Regions from separate parts of the Streptomyces sp. NBC_00887 genome, predicted to be linked through region 1. Evidence: riboswitches for the same ligand, from Rfam matches in the RefSeq annotation. Region 1 holds a riboswitch; the other holds the start of a gene.
The links. Region 1 has a riboswitch for FMN ahead of ribD (bifunctional diaminohydroxyphosphoribosylaminopyrimidine deaminase/5-amino-6-(5-phosphoribosylamino)uracil reductase RibD). Riboswitches for the same ligand answer to the same signal wherever they lie in the genome.
Positions count from the first base shown of each region.

Region 2: it holds a riboswitch for FMN, as region 1 does, so the genes downstream of both, ribD (bifunctional diaminohydroxyphosphoribosylaminopyrimidine deaminase/5-amino-6-(5-phosphoribosylamino)uracil reductase RibD) here and ribD (bifunctional diaminohydroxyphosphoribosylaminopyrimidine deaminase/5-amino-6-(5-phosphoribosylamino)uracil reductase RibD) in region 1, are expected to answer to the same signal.

Region 1 is NZ_CP108788.1:8,682,041-8,689,475, reverse strand. It holds gene OG844_RS39700 (bifunctional 3,4-dihydroxy-2-butanone-4-phosphate synthase/GTP cyclohydrolase II) at 1-263, opposite strand, end outside; gene OG844_RS39695 (nicotinamide riboside transporter PnuC) at 260-898, opposite strand; gene OG844_RS39690 (riboflavin synthase) at 895-1,512, opposite strand; gene ribD (bifunctional diaminohydroxyphosphoribosylaminopyrimidine deaminase/5-amino-6-(5-phosphoribosylamino)uracil reductase RibD) at 1,513-2,613, opposite strand; FMN riboswitch at 2,771-2,901, opposite strand; gene OG844_RS39680 (ROK family transcriptional regulator) at 2,979-4,184, opposite strand; gene OG844_RS39675 (MFS transporter) at 4,327-5,568, shown strand; partial or broken gene OG844_RS39670 (alginate lyase family protein) at 5,621-5,987, opposite strand; partial or broken gene OG844_RS39665 (nitrate reductase) at 6,004-6,158, shown strand; gene OG844_RS39660 (glycoside hydrolase family 6 protein) at 6,162-7,277, opposite strand.
Region 2 is NZ_CP108788.1:1,314,697-1,322,131, forward strand. It holds gene OG844_RS05910 (bifunctional 3,4-dihydroxy-2-butanone-4-phosphate synthase/GTP cyclohydrolase II) at 1-608, opposite strand, end outside; gene OG844_RS05915 (nicotinamide riboside transporter PnuC) at 605-1,243, opposite strand; gene OG844_RS05920 (riboflavin synthase) at 1,240-1,857, opposite strand; gene ribD (bifunctional diaminohydroxyphosphoribosylaminopyrimidine deaminase/5-amino-6-(5-phosphoribosylamino)uracil reductase RibD) at 1,858-2,958, opposite strand; FMN riboswitch at 3,116-3,246, opposite strand; gene OG844_RS05930 (ROK family transcriptional regulator) at 3,324-4,529, opposite strand; gene OG844_RS05935 (MFS transporter) at 4,672-5,913, shown strand; partial or broken gene OG844_RS05940 (alginate lyase family protein) at 5,966-6,332, opposite strand; partial or broken gene OG844_RS05945 (nitrate reductase) at 6,349-6,503, shown strand; gene OG844_RS05950 (glycoside hydrolase family 6 protein) at 6,507-7,435, opposite strand, start outside.

The sequences.
Region 1 (7,435 bases):
ATCTGCGGGAGTTCGAGCCGTTCCAGCTCGTCGTTCTCCATGGGCGCGCAGATCAGCCCACGGCACTCGCTCATCATGAACGCGACGATCTCGGGGGTCGCCTTCTCGGCGGCGATGACGAGGTCGCCCTCGTTCTCGCGGTCCTCGTCGTCGACGACGACGACGGGCCGGCCGGCGGCGATGTCGCGGATCGCCTGCTCCACGGGGTCGAGGGACAGGTCCTCGGCCGTACGGTCGTGCAACCAGGTGGGCTGGGCAGTCATGCCGTGGCTCCTTCCAGAGCGGGTGACCGCGTACGCAGCCACCAGTCGCGCATGCCCCACAGGACGAGGGCCCCGTAGACGACGTAGATGAGACCGGAGAAGGCGAGTCCGCTGTGGAAGTTGAGCGGTACGCCGACGAGGTCGACGAGCAGCCACGCGAACCAGAACTCGACCATGCCGCGGGCCTGGGCCAGCATCGCGACGAGCGTGCCGGCGAAGATGTACGCGTCCGCCCACGGGCTCCAGGAGAGCGAGGGGAAGGCGGTGAACAGGCAGCCGACCGCGAGGGTGCCGACCGCGGCGCCGCCCGCCAGGTACGCACGCTCGCGCCAGGTGGCGAAGCGCACGGCGATGGAACCGTCCTGCTGCCTGCCGCGGGTCCACTGCTGCCAGCCCCATACGGCGACGGCGACGACGATCAGCTGCTTGCCGACGCTGCCCGCCTGCTGCACGGAGACGTTGGCGGCGATCAGGACGACGCCGGACAGGAGCTGGGCGGGCCAGGTCCAGACCGAGCGGAGCCAGCCGAGGGCCAGGGCTGTCAGACCGATCGTGTTGCCGATCAGGTCCGACCAGATGATGTGCTGGCCGAAGGCGGTGAACGCCTCCGAGTTCAGCCAGTCCAGGGCGCTCATGCGACCGGCCCTCCGGATTCCGGCGCGTTCCCGCCGAGCAGCCGCTCGACGTACTTCGCGATGACGTCCACTTCGAGGTTGACCGGGTCGCCGGGCTCCTTCACGCCCAGAGTGGTCAGCGCGAGGGTGGTGGGGATGAGGCTGATGGTGAAGTAGTCAGGGCCCGCGTCGACGACGGTCAGGCTCACGCCGTCGACGGTGATCGAGCCCTTCTCCACCACGTAACGGGTGAGATCGGCGGGCAGGGAGATCTTCACGATCTCCCAGTTCTCGGAGATCTTGCGCTCGATGATGCGGCCCGTGCCGTCGACGTGGCCCTGGACGATGTGTCCGCCGAGCCGGCCGCCGAGCGCCATGGGGCGCTCCAGGTTGACCCGGGAGCCGGTCTCGAGCGCTCCGAGGCTGGAGCGGCTCAGCGTCTCGGCCATCACATCGGCGGTGAACTCGTGTTCGCCGAGGTCCACGACGGTGAGGCAGACGCCGTTGACGGCGATGGAGTCGCCGTGCTTGGCGCCTTCGGTGACAACGGGGCCGCGCAGTCGGAAGCGGGAGGCGTCGCCGAGTTTCTCGACGGCGGTGACCTCACCCAGTTCTTCGACAATTCCGGTGAACACTCAGTTTCCCTTCCGAGCAGGGACGGGGACGGCGGTGATGCGCAGATCGGGGCCGATACGGACGGTCTCGGTCACGTCGAGGCGCAACGCCTGGGAGATGGTGGAGATTCCGGCGTCGGCGAGGGCTGCCGGGCCCGCGCCGAGGAGGACCGGAGCGAGGTAGCCGACGACCTTGTCGACTGCTCCCGCGGCGACGAAGGAACCGGCGAGGACGGGTCCGCCTTCGAGGAGTACGGAGCGGATCCCGCGCCTGTGCAGGGCCGTGAGCAGGGACGGGATGTCCAGGCCGGGGCCGGTGGCGGCGCGGGGCAGCCGGAGCACGGTGCCTTCGGGGAGGTGCGCGGTGTCGGCGTCGCCGGCGACCGCGATCAGGGTGGGTGCCGTGCCGTCGAGCACCCGGGAGCCGGGTCGTACGGCGGTGGCGCCCGTGTCGACGACGACACGGAGAGGCTGGTCGGCGCCTTCGATGCCGCGTACCGCGAGCTGGGGGTCGTCGGTGCGGGCCGTGCCGGAACCGACCACGACGGCGTCGGCCTCGGCGCGCAGCCGGTGGACGTCGGCGCGGGACTCGGCGGAGGTGATCCAGCGGCTCGTGGCGTCCGCGGCGGCGATCCGGCCGTCGAGGGTGGCCGCGTACTTCCACAGGACGTACGGGCGGCTGAGCCGCACGGAGGTCAGCCAGGCGGCGTTGCCCGCCTCGGCCTCTTCGGCGAGGAGGCCCTGCTCCACCTCGATCCCGGCGGCACGCAGGGTGTCGGCGCCTCCGGCGGCCTGCGGGTTCGGGTCACCGACGGCGTACACCACCCGCTCGACACCGGCTGCCGCGAGCGCCTGCGCGCAGGGGCCGGTGCGTCCGGTGTGGTTGCAGGGTTCGAGGGTGACGTAGGCGGTGCCGCCCCTGGCCTGCTCGCCGGCCTCGCGCAGGGCGTGGATCTCGGCGTGCGGCCCACCGGCGCGCCGGTGGAAGCCCTCACCGGCCGGCTGTCCGGCGGCGTCGAGAATCACGCACCCGACGACCGGGTTGGGGCTGGTGGAGCCGAGTCCGCGGGCCGCGAGCGTGATCGCTCGCCGCATGGCGGTGATATCGGCTGCGGTGGCCACCGGGTCCTCCTGCCTCTTCGGGCACGGACTCCGGGGCCTGTCGATGACGACAGATGAAGCGGAACGCAACAGGGGAACGCCGAGCCGGGACACGGATGCGTGGTCCCGGAAGATCCCGGAACGCATCCGCCCAAGGCGGCGTACCTGTGACGGACCGCCGCGCACTGCCTCCCATCCGGACTTTCACCGTCGGTCCAGGAATCTCACCTGGTCAACCGGCCGCTGGATGCGGACGGGTCGCGGACTATAACCGCCGGTTCGGAATTACACCGACCCCGGAGTGCGCTGCTACTGGTACAGCACACATTCTGCCACGGCTGGAGTTCAGCCATGCGGGTGCGCACTGTGGCGTGGATCACAGAAAGCTACCGGGCGCCACCCGGAGCGAACAGGACCTCCTGCGCGGCCTCGCGGGCGGCGAGCAGCGCGCCACGCAGGACCGCGCTGCCACCCAGCTCCCCCGCCCTGACCTCCGTGGGCAGGGGCGACATGCGGGCGAGCCGTTCCTCGACCCGTGCGGCGAGCGTGTCACCGCCCGCCCTGCCGACCTCGCCGGCCAGGACGAGGCAGCCGGGGTCGAGCACCGAGACGACGGCTGCGGCGCCGAGCGCGATCCGGTCGGCCAGCGCCGCCAGGAACGCGTCGCCCTCCGGGCCGTCCGCGGCCAGCGCGGAACGGACGACGGACGCGGCTGCGAGGTACTGCTCCTGCTCCCCGTCGCCGGCGGGGCCCTGCGCCTTGATGCCGTGGTCGGCTGCCAGTTCGCAGACGGCGACCGAGCCGGTCAGCGAGTGGTATCCGCCGTCGCAGTTGTGTGCCGAGGGCACCCCGCCGGTGCCGGGTACCGGCAGGAATCCGATCTCGCCCGCCCCGCCGGAGGCGCCGCGGCGCAGCTTCCCGTCCAGCATGACGGCGGCTCCGATGCCGTGGCCGAGCCAGAGCAGGACGAAGGTGTCGCGGTCGCGTGCGGCGCCGATGCGGTGTTCGGCGACGGCGGCCAGATTGGTCTCGTTCTCCACGAGGACCGTCGCGGGCAGCCGCTGCTGGAGCACCTTGACCAGCCCGCGGTGCCAGGCGGGGAGCCCTGTCGTGTCGCGGAGCTCGCCGGAAACGGGGTCGATGAGGCCGGGGGCTCCGATGCCGACGCTGTGGAGCGGCGCCGTTCCCGCGGCGCGGGCGGTGCGCTCCAGCAGCGCGACGGCCTGTTCCACCGCGGGCTCGGTCGCGGTGTCGCTGCCGATGGGCAGGGTGGCCTCGGCGAGCGTGACACCCAGCAGATCGGCGACGACCACGGCGACGCTGTCGGTGCGTACGTCGAGAGCGGCCAGGTGTGCGCGGTCGGCAACGATCCCGTACAGCCGGGCGTTGGGGCCCCGGCGGTCCGATCCGCTCTCGCCGACGACCCTGACCAGGCCGGCGTCCTGCAGTCGTTCGACCAGGTCGGCGACCGTGGGGCGGGACAGTCCGGTCAGGGTCTTGAGCTGAGTGGCCGTCAGCGGGCCGTCCTGCTGGAGAAGTCGCAGGGCGAGCCGGTCGTTGATGGCCCGGGCCGTGCTGGGGGATGCGGGCATGCCGGGATCCTTCCAGATCGCTGCCGGCCCGCCGTGGCGGGCTATTTATCAGGCAGGGTTCCTGATAGTTTACGTCCCGCACCGCGTGGACGGGCACCCGAGTGGCCTGTTCGGCGAGGATTCTCCGGGGAGGGCACGGCGTATGACGATGGATCCAACGGTCCGGGTTTTCGGCATGGAACAGGTCAGGCGGGCCAGGTACGCGGTCGCCGCGGTCTTCGCCGTGCACGGAGCGGTGACCGGCAGCTTCGCGACCCGGGTCCCCTGGATCCAGGACCATGCCTCGGTGAGCGCCGGACAGCTCGGCCTCGCCCTCGCCTTCCCGGCCATCGGCGCGTCACTGGCCATGCCGCTGGCCGGCCGGGTCAGTCACCGGTTCGGCGCACGGACGGCCCTGCGCGGGCTGCTGGCGCTCTGGACGCTGGCACTGGCCCTTCCGGCCCTGGCCCCGAACCTGTTCACGCTCTGCGCGGCGCTCTTCGTGTACGGGGCGACCGCCGGGATGTCGGACGTCGCCATGAACGCGCTCGGCGTCGAGGTGGAGAACCGGCTCGACAAGTCGATCATGTCCGGGCTGCACGGGTGGTGGAGCGTGGGCGCGCTGGTCGGTTCCGCGGCCGGCACGGTCGCCGCGCACATCGGCGCCGATGCCCGGCTCCATCACACCCTGGCCGCGCTCGTGCTCACCGTGCTCGGCCTGATCGCGTGCCGGCACGTGCTCGACCTGCGCAGCGAGCCGGACGAGGAGCCGCCGCCACGCTTCACTCTGCCGCCGAAGTCCGCGCTGGTCATCGGCGCGGTGGGCTTCTGCGCCGTGTTCGCCGAAGGAGCGAGCCTGGACTGGTCGGCGGTCTACCTCAAGGACAACATGGGCAGTTCCGCCGGGCTCGCCGCGGCGTCCACGACCGCGTTCGCCCTGATGATGGCGATCGCCCGGATCGCCGGCGACCGGGTCGTCGACCGGTTCGGCGCGGTGCGGACCGTACGGGTCGGCGGCGTCCTGGCCACCGTCGGCGGGCTGCTGGTTGTCCTGGCGCCGAACGCGGGGCTGGCGCTGTGCGGCTTCGGCCTGCTGGGACTGGGCGTCGCGGTCGTCGTACCGCTGGCGTTCGCGGCGGCCGGGCGCAGCGGGGACAACCCGAGCCGGGCCATCGCGGGCGTCGCCACCATCACGTACACCTCGGGGCTCATCGCCCCGTCCGCGATCGGCTCCCTGGCGGAGGCGACGTCGCTGCTGGTGTCGTTCGGCCTCGTGACGGTGCTGGCATTCGGACTGGTGCTGGGCGCCGGGGTGCTGAGGGCGGGCGATCGCAAGGTGGCGGAGGGCGGCGCGCCCGACGCGGCACCCGCCGCCGCACCGTCCGGAAGCACCGCCGGAAAGTGACACGGGACGGCGTACGGGTGCCGCGGACGGCGCGGGGCCCGTACGCCGCAGGTCAGCCGGCGATCGAGTCGAGCTGTTCCGCGGCGGGGCACAGTGCCCACGGGTCACCGCCGGGGGAGTTTCGAGGCGGGGACCGCCGCCCGGGCCTCCCGGTCGCCCGCGGCCGCGGCCGCGTGCACGATGTCGCTCGCCGCGTACCGGTGGAACTCCAGCTCGGGGTGCGGCCAGGGGGCGGCCCCGGTCGCGGCGGGCAGCAGATGGCGCACGGCCGTGAACAGGCTCTGCCCCTGCGGCCCTTCGTAGTCCCAGAGGTCCACCCCGACCTGCCTGCCGATGGCGGCGAGCCGGGTGTGGGCGACCAGGTCGAAGGTCGAGTAGTGCCGGCTCCTGGTCCGTGCGAGCTCCTGGGGCCGGCTTCCACCCTCACGATGTCCCGACGACTTCGAACTGAGCGGTGCCGTGCTCGGCACCATCGTCGTGATCACCGGTTACCACGTGCTGCGGGCCTTCGCCCCCGCCCACCTCAGGACCAAGGAGCCCTGCTGGACTCGGGCACCTCCGCGTACGACGAGGAATCGCCCAAGAGCTGAGGCTCAGCCGGTGGCCAGGGCGTAGGCGTAGTCCGGGGTGAAGGATCCGGCCGCGCCCGTGCAGCCGTCGGACTCCCCCGGCAGCTTCACCCACAGGTAGGCGTCGATCCGGGACTCGCCGGTCCTCGTCGTCGGGGTCCGGCCGAGGGCCCTGCCTCCCGGGTCGCACCAGTCACCGGCCTGCGGCGCCCCGTTGCCGTTGCGACTGGTGTCGATGACCGCGCCGAGGCGGGCCGGGCCGCCGAGGGCGGCCAGTACCCGGCGGGCGTAGTCCGCTTCGTCCGCCGTGCTGTGGAAGTTCGACACATTGGTGAAGATGCCGTCCCCGCTGGTCGCGGCTCCGGCCTCCTTGAGCGCCGCCGCCTGCTTGGCGGCGGCGTGCCAGCCCGAGTGCCCGCCGTCGAAGTAGACCCTGGCCCGCGGGTTCGCGGCGTGCAGGGTACGGCCCGCCCTGGCCAGCGACGCGAAGCGGGCTGCGCGCTGCCCCGCCGAGAGGCAGTCCGAGAGCGCGATCGCGTCCGGCTCAAGGATCACGATCACCGGCCCGCTGCCCAGCCCTTCGGCGAATTCGCCCATCCACGCGTCGTACGCCGCGAGTCCCGGCGCCCCTCCTTCGGAGGCTCCGCCACAGTCCCGGTCGGGTATCGCGTAGGGCACGAGCACGGGGGTGCGGCCCGCGGCGGCGGCTCCCGACGTCACGCCGCGGACCTGGGCGGTCACCGCTGACGGGTTGTAGGCCGCGAACCAGACCGCGGCCGGCTGCGCCGCGATCCGGGACTCGATGAGCGGGCGGCGCGGATCGTCCCGGTGGCCTCGGACCCAGTCCAGGACCTGCGACTCCGGGTGGCGGTAGAGCCCGGCGGCCGTGGCGGTCCGCTGCGGGGGCTTCTTCTGCGACGGCGCCGGAGCGGCTCTCTTCACGCCCGTCCGGGAAGGACGCGGCGAGGCGGAGGGGGACACGGTGGCCGGTGACGCGGTGGGCACCGCGGGCAGCGGTTCGAGGACCGGCGAAGCGGTCGTGTCGGGGCGGGCGGTCGTCCGCTCGCCCTCCCCCGCGGCTGCGGTGATCACACCGGTCGCCGTACCGACGGCGACGACGGCCGATGCGGCGAAGGCCATGGCGTGCCGGCGTGCGGTACGCCTCCGCTGTCTGGTTTCGGTCCTGCGTTGTGCGCGTGCGCCCGACACTGTTCGTTCCTCTCCCCCGGCGCCCCGCGTTCGTCCGTTCCGATGAACCTCCGGCCGGTCTGCGCCGTGGCGAGCCTACGGCTGGGACG
Region 2 (7,435 bases), 7.4 Mb from region 1:
CCGTGCTTGCGTGCGAACGGGACGAGGTCGGGCAGCCTGAGCATCACCCCGTCCTCGCCGGCGATCTCGACGATGGCGCCTGCGGGCCGCAGCCCGGCGAGGCGGGCGAGGTCCACCGCGGCCTCGGTGTGGCCGTTGCGGACGAGGACACCACCGGAGCGGGCGCGCAGCGGGAAGATGTGGCCGGGCCGGACGAAGTCGCCGGCGCCCGCCCTGCCGCCCGCCAGCATCCGCAGCGTGGTGGCCCGGTCGGCTGCGGAGATCCCGGTGGTCACACCATGGGCGGCCGAGGCGTCGACGGAGACGGTGAAGGCGGTCTTCATCGACTCGGTGTTGTTGTCGACCATCTGCGGGAGTTCGAGCCGTTCCAGCTCGTCGTTCTCCATGGGCGCGCAGATCAGCCCACGGCACTCGCTCATCATGAACGCGACGATCTCGGGGGTCGCCTTCTCGGCGGCGATGACGAGGTCGCCCTCGTTCTCGCGGTCCTCGTCGTCGACGACGACGACGGGCCGGCCGGCGGCGATGTCGCGGATCGCCTGCTCCACGGGGTCGAGGGACAGGTCCTCGGCCGTACGGTCGTGCAACCAGGTGGGCTGGGCAGTCATGCCGTGGCTCCTTCCAGAGCGGGTGACCGCGTACGCAGCCACCAGTCGCGCATGCCCCACAGGACGAGGGCCCCGTAGACGACGTAGATGAGACCGGAGAAGGCGAGTCCGCTGTGGAAGTTGAGCGGTACGCCGACGAGGTCGACGAGCAGCCACGCGAACCAGAACTCGACCATGCCGCGGGCCTGGGCCAGCATCGCGACGAGCGTGCCGGCGAAGATGTACGCGTCCGCCCACGGGCTCCAGGAGAGCGAGGGGAAGGCGGTGAACAGGCAGCCGACCGCGAGGGTGCCGACCGCGGCGCCGCCCGCCAGGTACGCACGCTCGCGCCAGGTGGCGAAGCGCACGGCGATGGAACCGTCCTGCTGCCTGCCGCGGGTCCACTGCTGCCAGCCCCATACGGCGACGGCGACGACGATCAGCTGCTTGCCGACGCTGCCCGCCTGCTGCACGGAGACGTTGGCGGCGATCAGGACGACGCCGGACAGGAGCTGGGCGGGCCAGGTCCAGACCGAGCGGAGCCAGCCGAGGGCCAGGGCTGTCAGACCGATCGTGTTGCCGATCAGGTCCGACCAGATGATGTGCTGGCCGAAGGCGGTGAACGCCTCCGAGTTCAGCCAGTCCAGGGCGCTCATGCGACCGGCCCTCCGGATTCCGGCGCGTTCCCGCCGAGCAGCCGCTCGACGTACTTCGCGATGACGTCCACTTCGAGGTTGACCGGGTCGCCGGGCTCCTTCACGCCCAGAGTGGTCAGCGCGAGGGTGGTGGGGATGAGGCTGATGGTGAAGTAGTCAGGGCCCGCGTCGACGACGGTCAGGCTCACGCCGTCGACGGTGATCGAGCCCTTCTCCACCACGTAACGGGTGAGATCGGCGGGCAGGGAGATCTTCACGATCTCCCAGTTCTCGGAGATCTTGCGCTCGATGATGCGGCCCGTGCCGTCGACGTGGCCCTGGACGATGTGTCCGCCGAGCCGGCCGCCGAGCGCCATGGGGCGCTCCAGGTTGACCCGGGAGCCGGTCTCGAGCGCTCCGAGGCTGGAGCGGCTCAGCGTCTCGGCCATCACATCGGCGGTGAACTCGTGTTCGCCGAGGTCCACGACGGTGAGGCAGACGCCGTTGACGGCGATGGAGTCGCCGTGCTTGGCGCCTTCGGTGACAACGGGGCCGCGCAGTCGGAAGCGGGAGGCGTCGCCGAGTTTCTCGACGGCGGTGACCTCACCCAGTTCTTCGACAATTCCGGTGAACACTCAGTTTCCCTTCCGAGCAGGGACGGGGACGGCGGTGATGCGCAGATCGGGGCCGATACGGACGGTCTCGGTCACGTCGAGGCGCAACGCCTGGGAGATGGTGGAGATTCCGGCGTCGGCGAGGGCTGCCGGGCCCGCGCCGAGGAGGACCGGAGCGAGGTAGCCGACGACCTTGTCGACTGCTCCCGCGGCGACGAAGGAACCGGCGAGGACGGGTCCGCCTTCGAGGAGTACGGAGCGGATCCCGCGCCTGTGCAGGGCCGTGAGCAGGGACGGGATGTCCAGGCCGGGGCCGGTGGCGGCGCGGGGCAGCCGGAGCACGGTGCCTTCGGGGAGGTGCGCGGTGTCGGCGTCGCCGGCGACCGCGATCAGGGTGGGTGCCGTGCCGTCGAGCACCCGGGAGCCGGGTCGTACGGCGGTGGCGCCCGTGTCGACGACGACACGGAGAGGCTGGTCGGCGCCTTCGATGCCGCGTACCGCGAGCTGGGGGTCGTCGGTGCGGGCCGTGCCGGAACCGACCACGACGGCGTCGGCCTCGGCGCGCAGCCGGTGGACGTCGGCGCGGGACTCGGCGGAGGTGATCCAGCGGCTCGTGGCGTCCGCGGCGGCGATCCGGCCGTCGAGGGTGGCCGCGTACTTCCACAGGACGTACGGGCGGCTGAGCCGCACGGAGGTCAGCCAGGCGGCGTTGCCCGCCTCGGCCTCTTCGGCGAGGAGGCCCTGCTCCACCTCGATCCCGGCGGCACGCAGGGTGTCGGCGCCTCCGGCGGCCTGCGGGTTCGGGTCACCGACGGCGTACACCACCCGCTCGACACCGGCTGCCGCGAGCGCCTGCGCGCAGGGGCCGGTGCGTCCGGTGTGGTTGCAGGGTTCGAGGGTGACGTAGGCGGTGCCGCCCCTGGCCTGCTCGCCGGCCTCGCGCAGGGCGTGGATCTCGGCGTGCGGCCCACCGGCGCGCCGGTGGAAGCCCTCACCGGCCGGCTGTCCGGCGGCGTCGAGAATCACGCACCCGACGACCGGGTTGGGGCTGGTGGAGCCGAGTCCGCGGGCCGCGAGCGTGATCGCTCGCCGCATGGCGGTGATATCGGCTGCGGTGGCCACCGGGTCCTCCTGCCTCTTCGGGCACGGACTCCGGGGCCTGTCGATGACGACAGATGAAGCGGAACGCAACAGGGGAACGCCGAGCCGGGACACGGATGCGTGGTCCCGGAAGATCCCGGAACGCATCCGCCCAAGGCGGCGTACCTGTGACGGACCGCCGCGCACTGCCTCCCATCCGGACTTTCACCGTCGGTCCAGGAATCTCACCTGGTCAACCGGCCGCTGGATGCGGACGGGTCGCGGACTATAACCGCCGGTTCGGAATTACACCGACCCCGGAGTGCGCTGCTACTGGTACAGCACACATTCTGCCACGGCTGGAGTTCAGCCATGCGGGTGCGCACTGTGGCGTGGATCACAGAAAGCTACCGGGCGCCACCCGGAGCGAACAGGACCTCCTGCGCGGCCTCGCGGGCGGCGAGCAGCGCGCCACGCAGGACCGCGCTGCCACCCAGCTCCCCCGCCCTGACCTCCGTGGGCAGGGGCGACATGCGGGCGAGCCGTTCCTCGACCCGTGCGGCGAGCGTGTCACCGCCCGCCCTGCCGACCTCGCCGGCCAGGACGAGGCAGCCGGGGTCGAGCACCGAGACGACGGCTGCGGCGCCGAGCGCGATCCGGTCGGCCAGCGCCGCCAGGAACGCGTCGCCCTCCGGGCCGTCCGCGGCCAGCGCGGAACGGACGACGGACGCGGCTGCGAGGTACTGCTCCTGCTCCCCGTCGCCGGCGGGGCCCTGCGCCTTGATGCCGTGGTCGGCTGCCAGTTCGCAGACGGCGACCGAGCCGGTCAGCGAGTGGTATCCGCCGTCGCAGTTGTGTGCCGAGGGCACCCCGCCGGTGCCGGGTACCGGCAGGAATCCGATCTCGCCCGCCCCGCCGGAGGCGCCGCGGCGCAGCTTCCCGTCCAGCATGACGGCGGCTCCGATGCCGTGGCCGAGCCAGAGCAGGACGAAGGTGTCGCGGTCGCGTGCGGCGCCGATGCGGTGTTCGGCGACGGCGGCCAGATTGGTCTCGTTCTCCACGAGGACCGTCGCGGGCAGCCGCTGCTGGAGCACCTTGACCAGCCCGCGGTGCCAGGCGGGGAGCCCTGTCGTGTCGCGGAGCTCGCCGGAAACGGGGTCGATGAGGCCGGGGGCTCCGATGCCGACGCTGTGGAGCGGCGCCGTTCCCGCGGCGCGGGCGGTGCGCTCCAGCAGCGCGACGGCCTGTTCCACCGCGGGCTCGGTCGCGGTGTCGCTGCCGATGGGCAGGGTGGCCTCGGCGAGCGTGACACCCAGCAGATCGGCGACGACCACGGCGACGCTGTCGGTGCGTACGTCGAGAGCGGCCAGGTGTGCGCGGTCGGCAACGATCCCGTACAGCCGGGCGTTGGGGCCCCGGCGGTCCGATCCGCTCTCGCCGACGACCCTGACCAGGCCGGCGTCCTGCAGTCGTTCGACCAGGTCGGCGACCGTGGGGCGGGACAGTCCGGTCAGGGTCTTGAGCTGAGTGGCCGTCAGCGGGCCGTCCTGCTGGAGAAGTCGCAGGGCGAGCCGGTCGTTGATGGCCCGGGCCGTGCTGGGGGATGCGGGCATGCCGGGATCCTTCCAGATCGCTGCCGGCCCGCCGTGGCGGGCTATTTATCAGGCAGGGTTCCTGATAGTTTACGTCCCGCACCGCGTGGACGGGCACCCGAGTGGCCTGTTCGGCGAGGATTCTCCGGGGAGGGCACGGCGTATGACGATGGATCCAACGGTCCGGGTTTTCGGCATGGAACAGGTCAGGCGGGCCAGGTACGCGGTCGCCGCGGTCTTCGCCGTGCACGGAGCGGTGACCGGCAGCTTCGCGACCCGGGTCCCCTGGATCCAGGACCATGCCTCGGTGAGCGCCGGACAGCTCGGCCTCGCCCTCGCCTTCCCGGCCATCGGCGCGTCACTGGCCATGCCGCTGGCCGGCCGGGTCAGTCACCGGTTCGGCGCACGGACGGCCCTGCGCGGGCTGCTGGCGCTCTGGACGCTGGCACTGGCCCTTCCGGCCCTGGCCCCGAACCTGTTCACGCTCTGCGCGGCGCTCTTCGTGTACGGGGCGACCGCCGGGATGTCGGACGTCGCCATGAACGCGCTCGGCGTCGAGGTGGAGAACCGGCTCGACAAGTCGATCATGTCCGGGCTGCACGGGTGGTGGAGCGTGGGCGCGCTGGTCGGTTCCGCGGCCGGCACGGTCGCCGCGCACATCGGCGCCGATGCCCGGCTCCATCACACCCTGGCCGCGCTCGTGCTCACCGTGCTCGGCCTGATCGCGTGCCGGCACGTGCTCGACCTGCGCAGCGAGCCGGACGAGGAGCCGCCGCCACGCTTCACTCTGCCGCCGAAGTCCGCGCTGGTCATCGGCGCGGTGGGCTTCTGCGCCGTGTTCGCCGAAGGAGCGAGCCTGGACTGGTCGGCGGTCTACCTCAAGGACAACATGGGCAGTTCCGCCGGGCTCGCCGCGGCGTCCACGACCGCGTTCGCCCTGATGATGGCGATCGCCCGGATCGCCGGCGACCGGGTCGTCGACCGGTTCGGCGCGGTGCGGACCGTACGGGTCGGCGGCGTCCTGGCCACCGTCGGCGGGCTGCTGGTTGTCCTGGCGCCGAACGCGGGGCTGGCGCTGTGCGGCTTCGGCCTGCTGGGACTGGGCGTCGCGGTCGTCGTACCGCTGGCGTTCGCGGCGGCCGGGCGCAGCGGGGACAACCCGAGCCGGGCCATCGCGGGCGTCGCCACCATCACGTACACCTCGGGGCTCATCGCCCCGTCCGCGATCGGCTCCCTGGCGGAGGCGACGTCGCTGCTGGTGTCGTTCGGCCTCGTGACGGTGCTGGCATTCGGACTGGTGCTGGGCGCCGGGGTGCTGAGGGCGGGCGATCGCAAGGTGGCGGAGGGCGGCGCGCCCGACGCGGCACCCGCCGCCGCACCGTCCGGAAGCACCGCCGGAAAGTGACACGGGACGGCGTACGGGTGCCGCGGACGGCGCGGGGCCCGTACGCCGCAGGTCAGCCGGCGATCGAGTCGAGCTGTTCCGCGGCGGGGCACAGTGCCCACGGGTCACCGCCGGGGGAGTTTCGAGGCGGGGACCGCCGCCCGGGCCTCCCGGTCGCCCGCGGCCGCGGCCGCGTGCACGATGTCGCTCGCCGCGTACCGGTGGAACTCCAGCTCGGGGTGCGGCCAGGGGGCGGCCCCGGTCGCGGCGGGCAGCAGATGGCGCACGGCCGTGAACAGGCTCTGCCCCTGCGGCCCTTCGTAGTCCCAGAGGTCCACCCCGACCTGCCTGCCGATGGCGGCGAGCCGGGTGTGGGCGACCAGGTCGAAGGTCGAGTAGTGCCGGCTCCTGGTCCGTGCGAGCTCCTGGGGCCGGCTTCCACCCTCACGATGTCCCGACGACTTCGAACTGAGCGGTGCCGTGCTCGGCACCATCGTCGTGATCACCGGTTACCACGTGCTGCGGGCCTTCGCCCCCGCCCACCTCAGGACCAAGGAGCCCTGCTGGACTCGGGCACCTCCGCGTACGACGAGGAATCGCCCAAGAGCTGAGGCTCAGCCGGTGGCCAGGGCGTAGGCGTAGTCCGGGGTGAAGGATCCGGCCGCGCCCGTGCAGCCGTCGGACTCCCCCGGCAGCTTCACCCACAGGTAGGCGTCGATCCGGGACTCGCCGGTCCTCGTCGTCGGGGTCCGGCCGAGGGCCCTGCCTCCCGGGTCGCACCAGTCACCGGCCTGCGGCGCCCCGTTGCCGTTGCGACTGGTGTCGATGACCGCGCCGAGGCGGGCCGGGCCGCCGAGGGCGGCCAGTACCCGGCGGGCGTAGTCCGCTTCGTCCGCCGTGCTGTGGAAGTTCGACACATTGGTGAAGATGCCGTCCCCGCTGGTCGCGGCTCCGGCCTCCTTGAGCGCCGCCGCCTGCTTGGCGGCGGCGTGCCAGCCCGAGTGCCCGCCGTCGAAGTAGACCCTGGCCCGCGGGTTCGCGGCGTGCAGGGTACGGCCCGCCCTGGCCAGCGACGCGAAGCGGGCTGCGCGCTGCCCCGCCGAGAGGCAGTCCGAGAGCGCGATCGCGTCCGGCTCAAGGATCACGATCACCGGCCCGCTGCCCAGCCCTTCGGCGAATTCGCCCATCCACGCGTCGTACGCCGCGAGTCCCGGCGCCCCTCCTTCGGAGGCTCCGCCACAGTCCCGGTCGGGTATCGCGTAGGGCACGAGCACGGGGGTGCGGCCCGCGGCGGCGGCTCCCGACGTCACGCCGCGGACCTGGGCGGTCACCGCTGACGGGTTGTAGGCCGCGAACCAGACCGCGGCCGGCTGCGCCGCGATCCGGGACTCGATGAGCGGGCGGCGCGGATCGTCCCGGTGGCCTCGGACCCAGTCCAGGACCTGCGACTCCGGGTGGCGGTAGAGCCCGGCGGCCGTGGCGGTCCGCTGCGGGGGCTTCTTCTGCGACGGCGCCGGAGCGGCTCTCTTCACGCCCGTCCGGG